3 regions of the Endozoicomonas sp. ALD040 genome follow, and region 3 is predicted to be linked to each of the others. Evidence: predicted binding sites of a transcription regulator. Region 3 holds the regulator's gene; each other region holds the start of a gene.
What was found. The regulator FliA, encoded in region 3, starts transcription of late flagellar genes. The targets are predictions, from matches to a motif close to CTAAAGTTNNNNNNNNNNCNGCCGATA.
Positions count from the first base shown of each region.

Region 1: flgM (flagellar biosynthesis anti-sigma factor FlgM) is a predicted target of FliA. The motif match lies at 3,102-3,128, and genes of this name have one in related genera.
Region 2: fliD (flagellar filament capping protein FliD) is a predicted target of FliA. The motif match lies at 2,194-2,220, and genes of this name have one in related genera.

Region 1 covers NZ_CP184829.1:805,948-812,779, reverse strand. Annotated here, with positions in the region: gene ACOJUN_RS02860 (flagellar basal body P-ring protein FlgI) at 1-126, shown strand, start outside; gene ACOJUN_RS02855 (rod-binding protein) at 154-486, shown strand; gene flgK (flagellar hook-associated protein FlgK) at 501-2,132, shown strand; gene flgL (flagellar hook-associated protein FlgL) at 2,154-3,062, shown strand; gene flgM (flagellar biosynthesis anti-sigma factor FlgM) at 3,166-3,474, shown strand; gene flgN (flagellar export chaperone FlgN) at 3,446-3,955, shown strand; gene ACOJUN_RS02830 (OmpA family protein) at 3,961-4,854, shown strand; gene fliE (flagellar hook-basal body complex protein FliE) at 4,953-5,273, shown strand; gene fliF (flagellar basal-body MS-ring/collar protein FliF) at 5,288-6,832, shown strand, end outside.
Region 2 covers NZ_CP184829.1:789,707-796,538, forward strand. Annotated here, with positions in the region: gene ACOJUN_RS02735 (flagellar hook-length control protein FliK) at 1-382, opposite strand, end outside; gene fliS (flagellar export chaperone FliS) at 396-797, opposite strand; gene fliD (flagellar filament capping protein FliD) at 812-2,161, opposite strand; gene ACOJUN_RS02750 (flagellin) at 2,314-3,117, opposite strand; gene ACOJUN_RS02755 (flagellar biosynthetic protein FliQ) at 3,372-3,641, shown strand; gene fliR (flagellar biosynthetic protein FliR) at 3,641-4,414, shown strand; gene flhB (flagellar biosynthesis protein FlhB) at 4,425-5,576, shown strand; gene flhA (flagellar biosynthesis protein FlhA) at 5,573-6,832, shown strand, end outside.
Region 3 covers NZ_CP184829.1:4,568,104-4,574,935, forward strand. Annotated here, with positions in the region: gene ACOJUN_RS17185 (OprO/OprP family phosphate-selective porin) at 1-525, shown strand, start outside; gene ACOJUN_RS17190 (helix-turn-helix domain-containing protein) at 699-1,796, opposite strand; gene ACOJUN_RS17195 (sigma-54 dependent transcriptional regulator) at 2,162-3,619, shown strand; gene ACOJUN_RS17200 (hypothetical protein) at 3,620-3,886, opposite strand; gene ACOJUN_RS17205 (MinD/ParA family ATP-binding protein) at 4,335-5,144, shown strand; gene ACOJUN_RS17210 (RNA polymerase sigma factor FliA) at 5,147-5,893, shown strand; gene ACOJUN_RS17215 (rhodanese-like domain-containing protein) at 6,167-6,679, shown strand; gene ACOJUN_RS17220 (hypothetical protein) at 6,765-6,832, opposite strand, start outside.

The sequences.
Region 1 (6,832 bases), 3.3 Mb from region 3:
GGAGTCACTTTGCAGGAAGTGGTCATGGCTATTAACGGTGTCGGGGCGACACCCACAGATTTGATGTCAATTCTTGAGGCGCTCAAAGCAGCCGGGGCGTTGGAAGCCGAATTAATTGTGATTTAAATAGAATTTACGATAAGGGCGTTCGATATGGATATTGGCAGCACTCTGTCGGCTAAACATCTGGCCGGTATTTATCAGCCGGACCCCGGTCAGGGGAAAGCTCCCGAGGATTTGAAAGAAGCAGCAGAAGCCTTTGAAGCCATATTTGTTAACGAATTATTCAAGAGTATGCGCAGGGCCAATGAAGCGATGATGAGCAGCTCAGACTTGCCGACGTCGGGCAAGGATGTGCAGTTTTTTCAGTCGATGTTTGACAGCCAGATTGCCGGACATCTGGGTAAAGAAGGCGGGCTGGGTATCGCTGAGGCATTGGTAAGGCAGCTGGGTGATAAAGACGACGGGCTTGATGCTGAACGTTAATCGGGGTAGATGACATGAGTCTGACACAGATAGGTATTTCTGGATTACAGGCCAGCCAGGCATCGCTTAATGTCGCCAGTAATAATATTGCCAATGCCGAAACAGAAGGCTACAGCCGTCAAAGGGTTTACTGGTACCCGACTTACACTTTGCATCCGGGAATCGGTACCAAGGGAACCGGTGTTAATGCATCCAGTGTCGAGCGAATAGCCAATAGTTTTCTTACTGCCCAGATGTGGGAGAGCCAATCTCTGGCAGAAAAAACAGCCACTTTTTCAGAATACATCAATTCGCTGGACCAGTGGTTGGGCGATGACAGCACCTCTCTTACCTCAGGCCTCGAGAGTTTCTTTACGACGCTCAATGGCGCAACGGTTGATCCTTATTCCAGTGCTGCCAGGCAGGTCATACTTAGCGAAAGTAGTAAGCTGGCTCAGCAGTTTACGACACTGAATAACCAAATTGCGGGTCATCAGGGGCTGGTCGGGCGGCAGCTGGAGGCTGCGGTGGCAGAAGCGAATGGTTTGCTGGCAAATATTGTCGGCTTTAATGACCAGCTGAAGAAGATCAGTGCCAGTGGTGAGGCTGCTAACGAGATGTTTGACCAGCGGGATCTGGCCGTCAAAGAATTATCAAAGCTGATGGGCATCAATGTTCTGGAGCAGTCAGATGGCAGTATTAATATTTATCTGAAATCAGGGCAGCCACTGCTGGTTGGTGATCAGAGAAACAACCTGAATGTGAGCGGATCAGCCAGCAACCCTGATGGCTTTTCATTGGAGTTTGAAAGTGATTCTGCCTCTCTAAAGGTACACGGTGATCCGGGAGGCAGCATTGGTGGCATCCTGAATTACCAGAATGGCACTTTAACACAGGCTCAAAATGAGATTGGGCGCCTGGCAGTAGTCATATCATCGACGATCAATGCCCAGCTTCGACTTGGGGAAGATGTTAATGGCAACGCCGGTGTCGACCTTTTTTCTGATCTGACAAATCCTGCCAGTGGTATATTTTCCCTGGACGTTGTCTCTACCGCAGTGTCTGATATGAGAATTACGGATAGTTCCCAAGTCAAAGCCAGCGACTATGATCTGCGGGTAGATAACACCGGCAACTATGTTATTACCCGTTTGAACGACGGGGTTCAATTCAGTGGCAGCTTATCCGGTGCCGGTACCGATACCCTGAACTTTGATGGTGTTGAAATTGATATCGACGGCACCGCTACTGACCAGGCTTACCGGTTGTCACCGGTGCGTTATGGTGCCAGAGATCTTGATGCGGTTCTGACGGAACCTTTTGCTCTGGCTCTGGCAGCACCAGGTGGCGGCGTGGCCGATAATTCAAACTTGCAGACAATTATTCAGCTTCAGAATGATGCTCTGATAGAAGGGCAAAGTAGTCTGACTGAAAGCTATACCCGGTTTATTGGCGATATTGCGGTACAGACTTCTCAGGCGAAAACAGAAGCCGATGGGGGTAAAAAGCTGTTTGAGCAGGCTGAAGCGAGCCGAAATGCTTATAGCGGTGTCAATCTGGATGAAGAAGCCGCCAACCTTCTGCGCTTTCAGCAACTTTACAGTGCCAATGCTCAGGTAATTTCAGTGGCCCGGCAGACATTTGATTCATTGCTGAGAATGTTCTGATTAAAACAGGAAGCCGAAAACATGCGTATCAGCAGCATCAATTTCAATAATATTATGCTCAGGGCTATGCAGGACGGTATGGCCAGACTGGCTGTAACCACTGACCAGATGGCAAGCGGAAAGCGTATCTTGCAACCATCAGATGACTCCGTTGACACAGTAAAAATTCTTCAGATCAATAATGAATTAACGGCAATAGGACAGTATGAAGATAATATTGATTCGGCGAGGAGAATGCTGCAACAGCAAGATGTTTTGTACAGTGGAATGACTGAGCAACTGCGGCGTGCCAGAGACATTATTTTGCAGTCCAGCAACGGAACCCTGACTGATCAGGACTATGTGCCACTGGCAGAGGAGCTGGATACGGTCAGTAAGTCTCTGTTAAGCCTGGCCAATTATCAGCAGGCAGACGGGCAATATATTTTCTCCGGAACCCTGAGCACCCAGAAGCCTGTTGATGAGGTCGCTGGTGATTATTCATACTATGGCAATAATAACCTTCGCCAGGTCAATATCAGCGGCTCTGCCCAGATACCGGTTAATGAGCCGGGAGAAAATCTGTTTTTTGACCCAACCGCTACACCACCAACGGACAGTGTCTTTGATGCTCTGTCTGATGCAGTGGATGAACTGAGAAACCCTGTGAGTTTAAACACCGTTCTTTCTGACGCATTGACATGGATTGACGACACTCTGGACAGGATAGGGATCGCCCAGACCAAGGCTGGCAGTAATCAGAGTGTGCTTGACCGGGTGGGTGAAAGCCATGCCGATATCAAACTCATGCTGGAAAAACTTCATTCATCCCTTGAAGATATTGATATGACAAAGGCTGCTACCGATCTGGCTCAGCAGCAGACCCTGCTCAATGCCAGTCAGCAGGTTTATGCCAACATCAAGCAGTTGTCTCTGTTCAATTATTTCTGACGGGCCATGGGCAAAAAAAAATCCTCATTTCAGGGGATTTTAATATTTTTTGACACCTTGCCGATTGGAGTTCTGTACCCATCACATACGAGTGGTGAAAAGGATGCCAGGAATAAATCGCACCGGGCCAAAAAAAGCGGCTAGTCCAATAGCAAGTCAGCGTGCAGTTAAAAATGATGCGAAAGCTGTCGAGCCCCCTAAAGTCAATAATGATCGTTTGCAGTTGAGCGGTGAAGCCCAGAATATTGAAGAACTGTTCCAGTCTCTGTCAGCCATAGATGAAATTGACAGTAAAAAAGTGGAAAGCATTCGGCGCGCCATTAAAAAAGGTGAGATGCCGGTCGATTATCAAGTGCTTGCCAATAAAATTCTGGAGCTTTCCGATGACTTTGATGACCACAGAAAAGAATGACAATAAAAGTGGTACCTACAACGTCTCTGCTGAAAAAAAACTGCTGGATAATATTCGAGATGCACTGGCTTTAACCCGCAAACTTGAAGCTGTTCTGAGCAAGGCCCATAACCTGATGCTGGAAAGGGATATTGCAGCTCTGGAAACTCATCTGGAAACTCAGGTCAAACTGTTGGACATGCTGCATCTGAATGCTTCCCTGCGAGAGCATTATTTGAAAGAAGCGGGGTTGTCACCGGACCCGGCAGGTATACGAACTTTTCTGCAGATTATAGCTTCTACTCCCAAGTCTGAAATCACACTGAAACAATGGCATCAACTGGAAATCACAGCAGGTCGCTGCCGCAGTTTGAATCAGGCAAACGGCAAACTGCTGAGTCGTTTGGCTGCCAGTACTAACCAGATTATTGATGTGGTTTTTTCCAGTCAGGAACCTGTGCCCTATAACCAACAGGGCATCTGCGAAAGAAAGCTGGGCTGATCAGCATGTGGTTTTCTGATGATTTGCGGCGATTTCAGAAACTGTTGATTTTTGGCCTCACGATTTTTGGCTTCTCCTTGCTGCTGCTTTCCCGATCATCAGCCAACTCAGTCAGAGAATTCCCTCAGGAACTCAGTCTCCATAAATGGGAGTTGACCACTTCCCGTTTCGAGTGTCGCATGAACAGCAAAGTGACGGGGCTGGGTAGTATCGTTTTGAATGCGGCTGCCGGAGGCATTCATTATATAACCCTGGAACCGGATTTTTTCATTAAAGAAGCCCGACATATTCGTGTTGGGGTTCAGCAATCACCCTGGCGTCATAGCCATTATCTGAACGCTCTCGGAGGTGTTGAAGCAGAGCCGGATAAACAGTTTGAAATGAGAATCAATGTTGCCCGTGTTGTGGAAGATATGCAACAGGGTCATCAGCTGGTTATTGAGATTGAGAGGGAGGCAGTTAACCCTGTTCATATTAAAATACCCGCTATGAATTTCCAAAAAACAGCAGCAACATTTTATAAATGTTATGGAGAATTGCTGGCTCTGAACTACGAACAGGCAAAAGAAACACTGTTCTATTACTCCTCTTCAGGCTCTCGTATAAGCTCTGAGCAGTTATCACATCTTGATGATCTGGCCACTTATATTCTGGTGGATAAAAGTGTAACCAATGTCGCCATTGACGCTCACACAGATTCTCGGGGTGACAGGCTGGAAAACCTTCAGCTGTCAAAAGTGCGTGCAAGCCGTATTTATAGATATTTACGATCAAAAGGTATTCCCGAACAGCGTCTTACCATGCGCTTTCATGGTGACCGCTATCCTGTCGCCACCAATGCAACTGTTGAAGGAAGAAATAAAAACCGACGGGTAAAGATTACCCTGAGCCGCCGATAAATAATTCTGACAATAAATCGTCAACTACGAAAGAGCCTGTTCTCACCAGGCACTTTTACAGAACAATATTTCACAGAACAATAGTGGATGGCGGCTCAATGGACATCAAAGGTCTTAACCCGGATTCCCTCAGTGTACTCCTGAAAAACCGACCTGCTCCGATTTTACCTTCCGCAATTGAATCTGAAGCTGTGACTACCACCGGCTTTGGCAATCTGCTGCAACAGGCCATCGAAAAGGTTAATGATCTGCAACAACATTCCAGCAGCATGATGCACAACATTGAAACCGGGGAGAGTGATGACCTCATGGGCACCATGATTGCCATGCAGAAATCCAGTATTTCCTTTCAGGCATTGATGCAGGTCCGTAATAAGGCAGTGACTGCTTACGAAGACATCATGCGTATGCAGATTTAAGGTAGAAAAATACCATGGCAGAATCAGATAAAAAGGCTGCCCCGGAGCCGACACCAGAAGAAAAAGAAGTGAAGCCTGTGTGGCGCGAAGCAGTGGACAGAGTCACCGGAGTTCTGAAAAACAATCGCAGCTATCAAGTGGTGCTGATGGTGTTGTTTGCAGTTTCTGTTGCCCTGATGTCGGTTTTCTGGCTCTGGTCACAATCTCCGGATTATCAGCCACTGTATGGCAATCAGGAACTCTATGATGTGGCCAGTGTGGCCAATGTGCTGGAACAAAACAATATTGCTTATAAAATTCACCCGGCTTCGGGACAGGTAATGGTGGATGTCGGCAGGCTTGCTGATGCCCGAATGCAGCTGGCTGTATCAGGCGTTCAGGCAAGAATGCCGGAAGGACTGGAAACTCTGGATGGGCAGGAGATCGGTACCAGCCAGTTTGTGGAAAATGTTCGTTACCGGCGCGGTCTCGAAGGTGAGCTGGCTCAAACCATTATCAGCCTGAAACCCGTCCGCAATGCCCGAATCCACCTGGCTCTGCCCAAACAGAGCAGCTTTATTCGCAAGCAGGGAAAACCGTCGGCCTCGGTGTTTGTCGATCTGTTTCCGGGGTACAGGTTGAGCAATGAACAGATTGAAGGCATCGTGAATCTGGTGGCCGCCAGTGTCGCCAATATGAATCGCAGCGATGTTTCTGTCATTGACCAGTCCGGCAAACTGCTCTCTTCCGATATTTTACTGGGCAACAGTGCGCTCAGTGAAGCCAGTAAACAGTTGGACTTTAAGCGCCAGGTTGAGGCTCATTTTCAACAGCGCATTAGTGCCCTGCTAGAGCCACTGGTGGGTGCTGTCAACTTCAGAGCTCAAGTCAGCGCCAATGTGGATTTTGAACAGGTAGTACAGACGGTTGAGCAATATGAGCCTGGTGCTCCGGTGCTGAGAAGCGAGCAGGGAAGGGAAGTGGCAACCAGTGGGCAGGGAGCCAGAGGCATACCTGGAGCTCTCAGCAATCAGCCTCCGGAAGAAGAAGGTCAGGCTGAAGCAGAGCAAAACAATAATGTCCAGTCAGAGTTTGTCCGCAATTATGAAGTAGATAAAGTTATCAGGCAGGTGGCCAATCAGCAGGGCAGAGTACAAAAACTGAGCGTTGCAGTCGTTCTCAATGAGCAGCCTGATGAAGCTCTGGGTATTGGTAACTGGGACCAGGCAAGAATTGCCACGATTCAACAAATGATCATTGATGCAACAGGTATTGATCAGGCCCGTGGTGATCAGATCAGTATTCACACCGCACCCTTTGTGCCAGTCACTCATGTTGAACCTATCGGGCTGGCCTGGTGGCAACAGCCGCAGGTTCTCTACTTCGTCAAATATGGTTGCGGCACTTTGTTGGGTATTTTGGTGATTATGTTTCTTTTAAGACCCATGATGAAACAGATCACCGTCAAGATGGAGGAGCCCGAAGCATTACCTCCTCCAACGCCCGAGGAAAGTGGTGCCCAGTTTGACCAGAAAGGCAGGAAAGTGATCTTTGACGACACCTTTGATCTGTTGCCACCT
Region 2 (6,832 bases), 3.3 Mb from region 3:
GTTCAGTAACCCCTACTGTTAAAGAGGTACTTTTTATTTCTACGGCGGACTGTTCAGGTTTTGCTTCTCTGGTCAGTATCGGTAAGCTGGTGACGGGAATATGCTTTGTCAGCTCTGAAACGTCAGGGTTTGCCAAGGGTAAATTTGTTTTTGCCTGCCCATCAACAGGTATCAACCCTGCAGCCAGAAGCTCCGGAGAGACTAACTCTGTGGATGCAGATTCTATTGAGGAAAACTGTTGAAGAACAGTTTCAAATGTCAACTCAGAAGAAGTAGTAACTGTCTCAGCAGCCGCCATGACCTGCGGTTGAGCACCATCAACCGATGGCGCTGAACTCGATAGAGATAACAACGAAAAAACTGGCAGAGCCTGGTTTTCCATTCAAACCGCTCCGTTACTGAATAGTGGCAATCGCAGCTTGAGGAAGGGAAATATGGGCCCAGGCTTCCTGTATTTCTTTTAGCAGCCCCATAACTTCACTGATAGCAGTCAAATCATTTTTTGCATTGGCCTCAGTTAAACGTCTGATGCAATAGAGATATAACGATTGGAGATTTCCGGCCAAGTCACCACCTCTTTCAAAATCCAGAGACTGTTCCAGCACCAGCAGAATTTCGATAGACAGGGAGAGGCGATCAGACTTGTTGGTCAGATCCTTTCGCTCAATGTGGTGGCTTGCTTTAGCCAGATTGTCCATCAGTTTGGTAAACAACACACCCACCAGCTGAACAGAATCAGACGCTTCTACACCCGCTTTTTCCTGTTGCTGATAAGCACCCAGACCTTTTTTCTTCATGACCCTCTCCATGATCAGGAATTATTGTTATTCAGACTATTCAGACTGCTGGTGATCCAGTCACTGGTTCCACTCAGTGAGGCCAGAATACTTTCCATCGCCAGGAACTGATTCTGGTAATAGCTGCGGGTCCGCTCCAGTCTCAGCTCCAGTGCCGCACGATCATCTTCAATATCACTCAAGCCCTCTTCAATCCTGTCCTCTCGACTGTCAAGCGTTCCGCTACTTTCAAGGTGGGGAGTGAGAACGGCTGCCATTTGATTCATTAAGCCATCTTCACCAGCCAGTACCTGCGCCAATTCATCAAAGTTGTTAATCAGGGCGTCATCCAGACTATCGTTATCCAGGGTTATTGAGCCGTCTTCGGTAGTCGTCAGACCCAATTGCCCGAGTGTTCTGAATGTGTCACCGTCTTCACCATATAAAGAACTGATGACACTTCTCAACTGACCCTCAATAGCCCGGGTCTGGCTATCACCATTGAGAGGCCCCGCTGAAACACCGTTGAAATCTGTGAGAGTATCAAGGGTAGACTTAACATTGTTCCAGGCATCCACAAACTCCTGCATGGACTCTTTCAGGCTGTCTTTGTCTACGGAGATATTCACGGTAACCGGATCTGTGCTGACGGCTTTCAGATTGAGCGTGACGCCATCAATAAGGTTTTCCAGTTGGTTATCTTCGGAAGTAATAGTGATTGCAGAGGCTCCTGCACCAAACCGGATACTGGCATCCACTGCCACCTGTAAATCGGTAAAGGAACCCAGGGTTGCTGAGCCACCGGAAAGGCCACTGAAGTCACTCGTTATGGTGTTTGCTGCTCCGGATTTCTCACTAGTCAGCATCAGACGTTGCTGACCGTTTTCATTAATAATCGCTGCCTGAACCCCGGTGTTATCGGCTGCGCTGTTTATAGCATCGCGTAAATTAGTCAGGCTTTCTGAACCCGGTTCGACCGTAACGGAGAAGCTTTCACCGTTAACCGAGAGATTGACCGTTCCGGAACCAATAGTGGCATCTGTAGCGATAGCTGCGGATACAGTCTGGTGGCGAGTCGCCAGCTGATCCACATAAAACTGATAACTGCCTTCCCCGGCGCTGCTGGAAGCGGTTGCGCTCAGAACGGACTCATTACTGACACTGACGGCTCTGGGACTGAATTTACTGATGCTGTTCAGGCTTTCTACCTGAGTATTAAAATCATTCAGTGCAGACTTTAGCGTCCCGACGGCAGACAGTTCTACATTAAAGGCCTCCTCTCTGCGGGCATAACGGTTTTCACTGGGAGCACGCTCGGCCTCCACCAAAGTGTCAACAATGGAGTTAACATCCAGCCCTGAATAGATGCCACTTAAACTGAACATAATCAGCCTCTGATTAATGCCTGCTTTTATTCAGTCGGCACCGCTTTGAGAAACATAACCGAATAACAGACAGCTCTATAAAAAATGGGAGCTCACTGGCTCCCACAAAGACCATCAGCATTAAAGCTGACTGAATGTTACCTCTCCAGCGATTAACGCAGCAGAGACAGAATGTTCTGAGGGATCGCGTTAGCCTGAGCCAACACAGCAGTACCGGCCTGTTGCATAACCTGATACTTACTCAGATTCGCTGTTTCTGAAGCAAAATCAGTATCCACGATACGGCTTCTGGAAGCACTCAGATTTTCACGGATATTTGAAAGGTTATTGACGGTAGTGCTCAGTCGGTTTTGGGATGCACCCAGACTGGCTCGAACAGCGTCATAAGCAGCAATATCCACATCCAATGCACCCACTGCTGTTTGAGCGGTAGCGGCATCGGTAAAGGTAACAGCGGTCAGCGCAACGGCAGTAAAGTTAAGGTCTATGTTATTGGTGGTAGCATCGGTATAGTCAACTGCAATTTCGACGGTACCTGCGCCAAGAACGGTTGTCCCGTTAAACTCAGTCGTTGCGGCAATACGGCCAATCTCAGCCAGTTGAGCATCGTATTCGGCTTGCAGGGCGGTAACATCAGCAGCCTCATAGGTACCACTTGACGCCTGCAAAGCCAGATCCCTCATACGCAGCAAAGAGTTAGTGATCTCGCTCATAGCACCTTCAGCAGTCTGGGCCATGGAGATGCCATCGTTGGCATTACGGATAGCGACACCAAGTCCACCAATTTGTGCAGCCATTTTATTCGCAATCTGCAAACCGGCAGCATCATCCTTAGCACTGTTAATACGCATACCAGAAGACAGACGCTGCATGGCGGTCTGAAGACCTGCCTCGGTCTTACTCAGATTACGCTGAGCATTCTGAGAGAAGATATTGGTATTTACGGTCATTGCCATTTTACTAATTCCTATTCATGGTTTTACTCGCTTAATAACTTCAACGTACTGCCTGTTGATAAGTACCACTCGGGAAGGCTTCTGGATTTATTAAATAGACTTGCCATTCTTTTAAGTCGTTTTTAAAGTAAAAAAATGTTTTTATATATCTATTGCGAATTCATTTTAGAAAACTATGCTCTTGGTTAATTTCTTCGGGTTGCAGTCTGTTTTGCAAAGTTGCGAAACAACCTGAACTATTCAGAGGAAACCCCATGACACCGGAAGTTGTGGCAGACCTTTTTCGTGATGCGCTGACCCTCATTGTTCTGATGGTATCGGTGATTGTGATGCCCGGACTGCTGGTGGGTCTGGTGGTCAGCACACTGCAGGCAGCGACTCAAATCAATGAGCAAACCCTCAGTTTCCTGCCCCGTCTGCTGGCAACACTGGTTACTATAGGCATGACGGGCCCCTGGCTGATTCAGGAATTTATGGATCTGTTTCTCCGGCTGTATGAATTTATTCCTGAGATGCTGGCCTGATGGGAACCTTTACCTTCTCTGAAGTGGTGGGCTGGATTGGTCAGTACCTCTGGCCGTTTTTTCGTATCGGAGCCCTCTTTCTGGCAATGCCCATTATCAGCAGTCAGGTAGTGGCACCCAGAATCCGGGTAATTCTGGCGATGGCCATCACTATTATTGTGGCCCCCATGCTGCCTGCGGTACCCGCAGTAGAGCCACTGTCGGGTGAAGCCCTTCTGATCACTGCACAACAGCTGGCTGTCGGGCTTTTAATGGCGATGGTACTGCAAATCTATTTCGCTATTTTCACCTCCGCCGGACAAATGCTCTCCCTGCAGATGGGTCTGGGTATGGCGGTCATGTTTGATCCGATGAACGGCGCCCAGATTCCGGTAATCAGCCAGGTATTCCAACTGCTGAGCTTTCTGATGTTTCTGGCATTTGATGGGCATCTGGTCGTCATTTCTATTGTTGTGGAGAGCTTTAATACCATTCCCATTGCGCCCTTTTCTATTCGCCAACTGGATATTGACCGGCTTCCCGCCATGGGCGGCTGGATGTTTGCCAGCGCACTACTGATGGTTCTTCCCGCCATTGTTGCATTATTAATTGTCACTTTTACCTTTGGTGTAATGAACCGCTCGGCGCCGCAATTCAATATTTTCAGTCTGGGCTTTCCTCTGACCATGCTGGCAGGCATTTTTATTCTGATGCTGATCAGTTCCACCCTGAACGGTGTCTTCACACGATTTACCCGGACTGTTCTGGACATTCTACGATCACTGGTTCTTTAGGAATTTTCAGATGGCAGAAGAATCACAGACTGGCGAACGCTCAGAAGAACCCTCCGAACGAAAACTTCAGAAGAGCCGTGACGAAGGCCAGGTTCCCCGATCCCGGGAACTGGTCACCTTTGCTTTGCTGGCTTCAACCCTGGTTGCTTTATGGCTCAGTGGTGGATTAATTCGCGACCAGCTGTTTCAGGTTATGTACAAAAGCTTCAGGTTTGAAAAAGACGTATTGCGTCAGGAAAGCTGGCTGACGGATCACCTGATCGTCAGCATGACTCAGGGGTTCTCCGGCTTGCTGCCCTTTATGCTGATTGTCATTCTGGCCTCAATAGCCGCTTCAGCGGCTTTAGGAGGCTGGATATTCTCAAATAAACAGATACGACCCAAGGCTGAGCGCATCAGTTTTCTCAAAGGCATTAAACGCATGTTTTCTGCCAACTCCATGATTGAGTTGTTAAAGTCCATTGCCAAAATCTCTCTGCTGGCTTTTTCCCTCTGGCTCATAAATCAATGGTTCTTTCGGGATGTGCTCTGGCTCAACCGGCTGCCGATATTTCAAGCAGTTTCAGAGGGCCTCAGCCACCTTACCATGGCCATCACCATTCTGGTCAGTGCCCTGCTGTTGATCTGTTTTATTGATGTACCTTTCCAAAGATGGAACCACATGAAAAAACTGCGCATGACACACAAGGAAATGCGTGATGAAATGAAAGAGTCTGAAGGTCAGCCAGAGCTTCGTTCAAGACTGCGGGAGAAGCAACAGGAAATTGCGGGTCGCAGAATGATGCAGGCCGTTCCTTCGGCGGATGTCATTATCACCAACCCAACTCACTTTGCAGTGGCTCTGAAATATGATCTGGACAAGGCCAGAGCGCCCTATGTCGTAGCAAAAGGCGTTGACAGAGTAGCCCTGCGTATCTGCGCTGTGGCACGGGAATACAATAAGCCGGTGGTACAGTCACCCACGTTAACCCGGGTGATTTATCATACGACACAGTTAAATCAGGAAATTGCCGACGACCTGTTTTTGGCCGTTGCCCAGGTTTTGGCTTACGTCCATCATCTGAATGACTTTCAGGCCGGACGCAGAAGCAAGGCACCCGATTTACCAACACCGGAAGTCCCCAGCGCCTTCCGGGAAAAATGGGATAAGAAGAGACAATGATCAAGGAAGCTCAACGTCTGCTATACATGATGTCGCCCAAAAGCGGCAACCTGAATATCGGGATTCCGCTGATCGTTCTGATGACGCTCGGTATGGTTACACTGCCGATGCCGCCTTTTATGCTGGATGTATTCTTTACCTTCAACATCGCACTGTCTCTGCTCATCCTGTTAGTTAGTATTTACACACTTCGACCTCTTGAATTTGCGGTGTTTCCAACCATCCTGCTGGTTTCCACTTTGTTGCGCCTTGCCCTGAACGTGGCATCAACCCGGGTGGTTCTTCTGAATGGACATACTGGCAATGGCGCTGCCGGAAAGGTGATTCAATCCTTTGGTGAGGTTGTTATTGGCAACAGTTACGTTGTTGGTCTGGTGGTGTTCTTTATTCTGGTGATTATCAACTTTGTCGTGGTCACCAAGGGTGCTGGTCGTATTTCTGAGGTGACCGCCCGCTTCACTCTCGATGCCCTGCCAGGCAAGCAGATGTCCATTGATGCAGACCTCAATGCCGGCGTTATTGATCAGCAGGAAGCGCACGACCGCCGGGAAAGTGTACGCCGGGAGGCAGACTTCTATGGCTCAATGGATGGTGCCAGTAAGTTTGTCCGGGGTGATGCTGTGGCCGGCCTGCTTATTCTTGCCATCAATATCATAGGTGGAATGCTGATAGGCACCATTGGCCAAGGGTTATCTGCCGGGGAAGCCTTTGCTGTTTATTCTCTTCTGACGATTGGTGATGGTCTGGTGGCCCAGATTCCTTCGCTGCTGCTCTCCACCTCTGCGGCTATCATGGTAACCCGTGTCTCTGAATCTGCGGATGTAGGGCATCAGGTTTCCGAACAGATGTTCTCTTCTCCGAAAGCGTTGGGCCTCACAGCCATGATTTTAATGGTGATAGGCATTGTTCCCGGTATGCCCCATGTACCCTTTCTCAGTCTGGGCCTGATCGTGGCGTTTCTGGCCTGGTGGACCACCAACAAACATCAGAAGGATGAACCCGAATCCAGCCACTCTGCAGCCAATACAGAAGATGTCAGTGAGTCATCACCCTGGTCCTGGGGAGATATTCCGCCAGTGGATACCCTGGGGCTTGAACTGGGTTATAAACTCATTCCTCTGGCAGATGAAAATCAGGGCGCTCAACTACTCACTCAGCTAAAAGGCATTCGCAAAACCCAATCCCGGGAGCTGGGCTTTCTGATTCCCAGCGTGCATGTGAAAGATAATCTGAACCTGAAACCTGATAGTTACAAT
Region 3 (6,832 bases):
GGTCTGAACTATTACAACAAGAATCCGGATGGTGGTTCTAATGTTGATTTAGAGTCCTCCTTAGGCGTTAAAAAAGGTGCAGACCGTGCTGTAACAGTCACAAACGTTGATAAAGATTCTGAATATGTTTTGGAGTTGGCGGGTCAGTTCCAATCATTCCAGCTTCAGGGTGAGTATGCGGTTAGAGACTTGAAGTCTAAAGACGCTAACAGCGACGCAAAAGTCTCAGGCTACTACGGACAGGTTTCTTACCTGCTGGACGGTGGCAAGCGTTCTTATAAAGAAGGTGCTTTTGGTAAGCCAACCGGTGGTCAGTGGGAAGTGTTCGCACGTTATACTCAGGCGACTATCGACCAGGATAGTGCGAGTGATGATCTTGAACTGAAAACCACTACTCTGGGCGTAAACTACTTTGCGACCAGGAATATCCGCGCCAGCCTGAACTATGTTCAAGGCAAAACCAACGAAAACATAGAAAATGATAAGGGAAGCGCTATCGTATCCCGCCTGCAATACGTGTTCTGATCCCCATTCAGTTCCTTAGTGTGTGAGCCTGGCCCTGCTTTTGCGGGGCCTTTTTGGCTAAGCCAAAATGTTCTGCAGCCGGTTCTCCGGGGGGATATCTTATCCGCATATATGGTCATAATTGAGATTCTGGAACCAGCCCGGACAGAGCTGTTCCAATTGATCTTCTGTGATCATTTGTACTCCTTATCGATCACTGACCCAACGGTAATATACGCCTGTTGAGGGTGGTTGAGCCTGGTGGGGTACATCAGCCTGAGTTTGTGCTCTTTGATCAATGGTTGCAGGTATTTTTTGCGCAGAGATTCTCCACTTCGATTCAGCAGTTTTTCCAGTTCTTCCAGTTGTAATGTTCGCAGCGCACACAAGTTAAGGATGGCTTGGCGCACCTCTTCGCTGGGGGCTCGCTTTTTTGTAGCGACAGGCTCTGCCAGAGTCGAAAGCTGGTTCTCTAAAGGTCCGGACCTTTCGGGCCAAGCTCCGGACCTTTCGCCTTCAGACCAGGATCTTTCCATCTCCATACCTTCGAAAATCCGTTCTAGCATCGTATCTTCTGCCATAGCCTGGGCGGTGAAATAAATTGTTCCACGACCACTACCATCTTGATATAGAAGCTTTTTGTCAACAAGAGAGGCAAGCAGGGCCGAGAGGTCTCGAGGGTGAATATCCAGAATAGACATCATTCTGGCATGATCCACTGTCTTTTCAATATGAGCAGTAATCAGGATAAGCTGCTCTTGCTTGCCTAATTTATCAAAAACTACTTCCCCCAGGGTTTCGGCATCCCGGCTCTCCTCAACCTGCTCAGCCATCATCCGGCGAACCATCTCTTCACTCACCTGCATATCACCACTGTTAAAGCGACGATAGGTGCCGATCATGGGGTTACCTTTGATGTAGACTGGCTTTTGCTTACGATTGGCGGGAGGGACATGAATTTGGATGAGAGATTTCCCCTCAATCTCCAGAACCTTGACCCAACGATCTCGAATAATACAAGTGCTGACTTTCTGTGGATTGTTCAGGGTATCCCAAAACTCTTTCAGAACTTTCGGGGTGTCGGTAATACCTTCCAGAACAAATCGGTGACCCGATTTTTCTTCAAGGCCCAGAAAAATATCGCCGCCCTGGGTATTGGCAAAAGCACTGTAGGTTTCCCACATGTCTTTCGGGATAGCACCTTTGCCATCCCGCCCCTGTGCCAGTTTACACTCCACGTCCACACTTTCCCGCATGGCGGCAATATCTCCAAGCGTTTCGATAATCAGCATTCAAATTCCTGATGGCTGCCCATACCCGACAGTGGTTATGTTACCGTTTATGCAGCTTCTTGTAACAGGTAAACCATGATTTCATTATTTTCTTCTGAAAGCTCATTAATACCAACTCGATCAGTGGAGAATGAGACTATCTGTTTTACGGAGAGAACGCTCCGTTTATTCCAGCAAATGATCGATGAACAGGGCTATTTCACGTCATTTTTTATAAAAAAGTCAAAAAATGAATTAAAGTGGCCGAGAAATTTGACGAAATAGAATTTTAGACCTTAAATGAATGAATAAGAGTTTGCTTATTGCAATTCATATTATTCAGAGCTGTTTGTTACATTGCGTTGATGACAAGGAAAGTCGTTACAATGGATGCAGCAGATCAGGTATTGATCATAGAAGACGCTCAACAGCGGCGACATGATCTAAGTACCGTTATCGAATTTATGGGGTATCGTACTAGGGCCGTCAGTTCCGCCTACTGGGAAGATGCTATCAGCGAGTCCAACAAAGAAGGATTCTGTGCGCTTTTTCTTGGCGATTTTCTCCAGGCAGAAAGCTCAATGCAGGGCATGATCGCCCGTATACAGAACTGGAGTGGCGGGGTTCCCGTCATTCGCATAGCCGAACCCCTTCCGGAAAACCTCCAATCTTCACTCCGCAGGCAGGTCATTGCCCGTATCGACTGGCCTTGCAATCGTTCACAGTTGCTCTCTTGCCTGCATTATGGTCAGGTGTATCGCGAACAATGGCGTCAACTTCACCAGACAGGTATGAATCAGCAAGTAGAGCTGTTCCGTGGGCTGGTGGGTAAAAGTGACAAAGTTCGCAAAGTTCGCGCTTCCATGGCACAGGTGGCTGACCGTGACGTCAATGTTATGGTGACCGGTGAGTCAGGAACAGGCAAAGAGCTGGTGGCCAGGAATCTGCACGACCACTCCCATCGTCGGGATATGCCTTTTGTGCCGGTAAACTGTGGTGCTATTCCTAATGAATTGCTGGAAAGTGAGCTGTTTGGCCATGAGAAAGGTTCTTTTACCGGTGCGGTCAGCTCAAGAAAAGGGCGGTTTGAACTGGCACAGGGTGGCACACTGTTTCTTGATGAAATTGGTGATATGCCGCTGCACATGCAGGTTAAGTTGCTCAGGGTTTTGCAGGAGCGCACTATTGAAAGGGTGGGGGGATCCGAGCAGATTCCCGTAGACGTCAGAATTATAGCGGCTACTCATAAAAACCTTTCTGAAATGATTGAGTCCGGTGAGTTCAGGGAAGACTTGTACTACCGGCTGAATGTATTCCCCATTGAAATGCCTGCTCTCAGGGATCGTCCGGAAGATATTCCGCTGATTCTCAACGAGCTGGTCAGTGCAATGGAAAAACAGAGTCGCGGCTCCATTCGTCTGAGTTCTGCTGCGATTATGTCGCTATGCCGTCATGACTGGCCGGGTAATGTCAGGGAAATGTCCAATTTGCTGGAAAGACTGGCGATTATGTATCCCTACGGTGTCGTAGGTGTTCAGGATCTGCCACAGAATTTCCGTCATATGGAAGCTATTACTGATGATGACGGTGTTGCCGAGCTGTTCCCGGATAGTATTCAACCTGCAGGAACCGGAAAAGTCGATGATTTGGCGATTCTTCCTGTGGGCGGCCTGAATCTGAAGGAATTTTTGACACGGCTGGAAAAAAGCCTGATCCAGCAAGCTCTGAGTGACTGCAACAGCGTTGTGGCCAGAGCGGCTGACAAACTTCAGATTCGCCGGACGACACTGGTTGAGAAAATGAGAAAGTATGGCCTTCATCGTTATGAAGAGACCATGCGTTAATCAGATCGGTTCAAAAAAATGGCTATCAGCGTGAGCTGATAGCCATTTTTTTTGTCTTAACTTACCAGGTTCGATTTTATGACGGCCTCGTCTGCTTTTGAAAAAAAGTAGACGAGGCCGTTTTTGTATTTTTAGAATCCCGAAAATTTTTACCTGGTAGCTGTCTTTTTTATCTAAAAGTAAGTCGGTTTTATCAATTATCAAACAAGTAGGAAGATAAAATTTTTGACGTTTTTTATCTCTGGATAAAGTGTTTTTATCCAACATTGGAAATTAACTTTATTTTGTCGTTTTTTAAATCTCTCAGTTTCGGAATTTATTTTGTCAATTAAGTAACACTTTATATCCCTCTGGAAAATATTATGCGACAGTAATTCGTCACTATAAAATGACACTGTCAAATAACTTTCTTTTTATTTTTCAATGAAACGACGTTTGATGTCTTCTTTTTAGATCGATTTTGACTCTGTCAAAAAAGTAACATGACGGAAATTCGACCGGTAAAAATAAATCTCAATAAAAACAGTAGGTTATGATCTTTAGGCTGGAACTGGTCAAAATGATGTCACGTCAGCTATGTGACCATGAGTGAAAAACAGGCGTTTTAAAAAATTGGCACGGCTCTTGTTATTAATAAAGTACAGGCAGTAAAAAAAGAAAAAACGTTTTTGATTCCAGATTTTATGCAGTAATCACTGAAAAGAAGCTGAAAGCCATGAACTCATCAACAAAACAGATTATTGCAGTTGCGGGGTGTAAGGGTGGAGTAGGTAAAACATTAGTTGCAGTCAATCTCGCACTGGCTCTCACAAACAACGGAAGACGTGTGGTTTTAATGGATGGAAACCTGGCTGTCCCCGATGTTGGAATAAGCCTTGGGCTCGAGAAGAAGCTGGATGTGGCCCACTTCGATGCCAACGACTCTTTTTCCAGTTTTATTCAGGATGGGCCCTCGGGTCTGAAGGTGCTGTCGCCAAAAGGGGAACCTATCTGGAGGGAGACCGTAGAAACCGGTCATGCTGTCCGAATGATAGAAAGTCTGGAGTCACTGGCTCCAACTCTTGATACCCTGGTCATTGATACCGCACCTGGATTAGCTCCGGACAATGTAGCTCTTATTCAGGCTGCGGGAGAAATTCTCATCGTCATCAATCAGGAAGTTGTGTCACTGCTCGATGCTGTGAGAATGATCCGTGTGCTTTACCGAATATACGGTGTCCGTCGTTTTGGAGTGATTGTCAACGCCGTTAATAACCGTCGGTATGGATCGAACCAGTTTGAAAGGTTGCAATCCTATCTGAATGATGAAGTAGAAATTATTCTCCGTTATCTGGGGGCGATTCCATTCGACAAGGCTGTCGCAGAATCACTCACCCGTCAGCAGGCACTTCTGCAGGTAAATCCGGATTGCCGGGCTTCGAAAGCCATTTTGCGTATTGCACATCAGATGATGGCGATACCAGTAACACCGCCAAGAGGTCGTATCGAATTCTTCTTGCCAACAAGAATAAAAGAGAGGGTATAAGCATGGATGCTACAGCACAGGGAGTGCAGGCAACTCAAGCCAATCAGGAAAAGAGTCAGAAACTGATTCAGACCGAAATGGTTGAAACTCATAAGGCTCTGGTAAAAAGAATTGCGAATCATCTGGCCGCGAGGATGCCGGCCAGCGTTCAGATCGATGACCTGGTTCAATCAGGTATGATCGGTCTGCTGGAAGCGGCCTCAAAGTACGATGCCAGTAAAGGTGCCAGTTTCGAAACATTTGCGGGCATTCGTATCCGTGGTGCCATGCTGGATGAAATCCGGAAAGGTGACTGGGGGCCAAGATCCGTTTACAGAAACAGTCGCAGAGTGACTGAGGCGATTCAGAAGGTTGAAGCCCGCCTTGGAAGAGATGCCAGAGACTTCGAAGTGGCTAAGGAGCTGGAAGTCAATCTGGATGAGTTCTACACCATTCTCAGTGACCTTCGTGGTTGCCGACTGTTCAGTTTTGAAGAACTGTTCGACAGCGAAGAGTCCAGAATGCAGGCTCGCTCTGGAGATAGAGGTCCATCAGCCGATATTCAGGAAGAGAAGTTCAAGTATGCCCTGGTAGAAGCTTTAGAGAAGTTACCCGAGCGGGAAAAGCTGGTTCTGATGCTTTATTACGATGAGGAGATGAATCTCAAGGAAATTGGTAAGGTTCTGGGCGTCAGTGAGTCCAGGGTCAGCCAGATTCACTCTCAGGCAGCCGTCAGATTAAGAGCCAAGCTCCATAACTGGTTAGGTTAAACCACCAGTGTACCCGGGGGGACTCGTGGGTATAGGGTCCCCAAGCTCTAAAGCAAGCATTTTTTGTTTCTATCCAGGGTCATTGCTTCTCCAAACCCTGTGGCTGGAATGAATGATTTGTAGAGTAAACGGTATTTTTTCACTCTATATGCTCTCTGGCAGTGAGCAGCAAGCTTTTAGCTTCCTATTATTCCAAGTACGCAGGTCCTTACTCCATATACTTTTTTATAAAGTAGTTTTTATTAAGTAGTCTTATAACGGACCTGTATTAATATGAAATGGAATTCTTATCTCGCAGGGTGCTTTCTGGCCCTTACCTCCTGCTTCCTGTCTGCACAAGAAGCGCCAGTGAATATCAAGAACGTTGTTACCATTAACACTCATCAGGCCAAGCGCCTTCATGAATTGGGGGCTTTATTTATAGATGTGAGACCTTATCAACAGTGGGAGTGGGGGCATATTGACCGGTCTCAAAGTCTGGATTTAAGGGCGGGCTTCAGACAGCTGTTCAAGCCTGGCACTTTGGATAAAAAGACGCCTATTGTCATCTACGGAAACAGCACGTATCACATGAGGGGAGCGATAGCGAGTTACCTTGCCGCACTCTGGGGTTACGAGAGAGTGTTCTTTTTCAGGGACGGCTACTTTTCCTGGTTGGCACTTGATTATCCGGTAACACTTTATTCAGAACTGGAAACAGAAGAAGTCATCAGTTGGAAGCCAGGAAAGCAAAAGATAGATGATATGAGTGATTCGCAGACATTCTCGTCCATGTTGATGAAATAAGTTATTTCAAGTTATAAAAAAGGCGTCATGTGGCGTTTTTTTTATAACTTGCAGAAACCCATGGTATACAAGAGCCAGTTGATGCCTATAATTTTTTATTCAATATTGTGTCGAATATAACCAGTGGAGCGACACCCGCATGTCTCCCTTCTT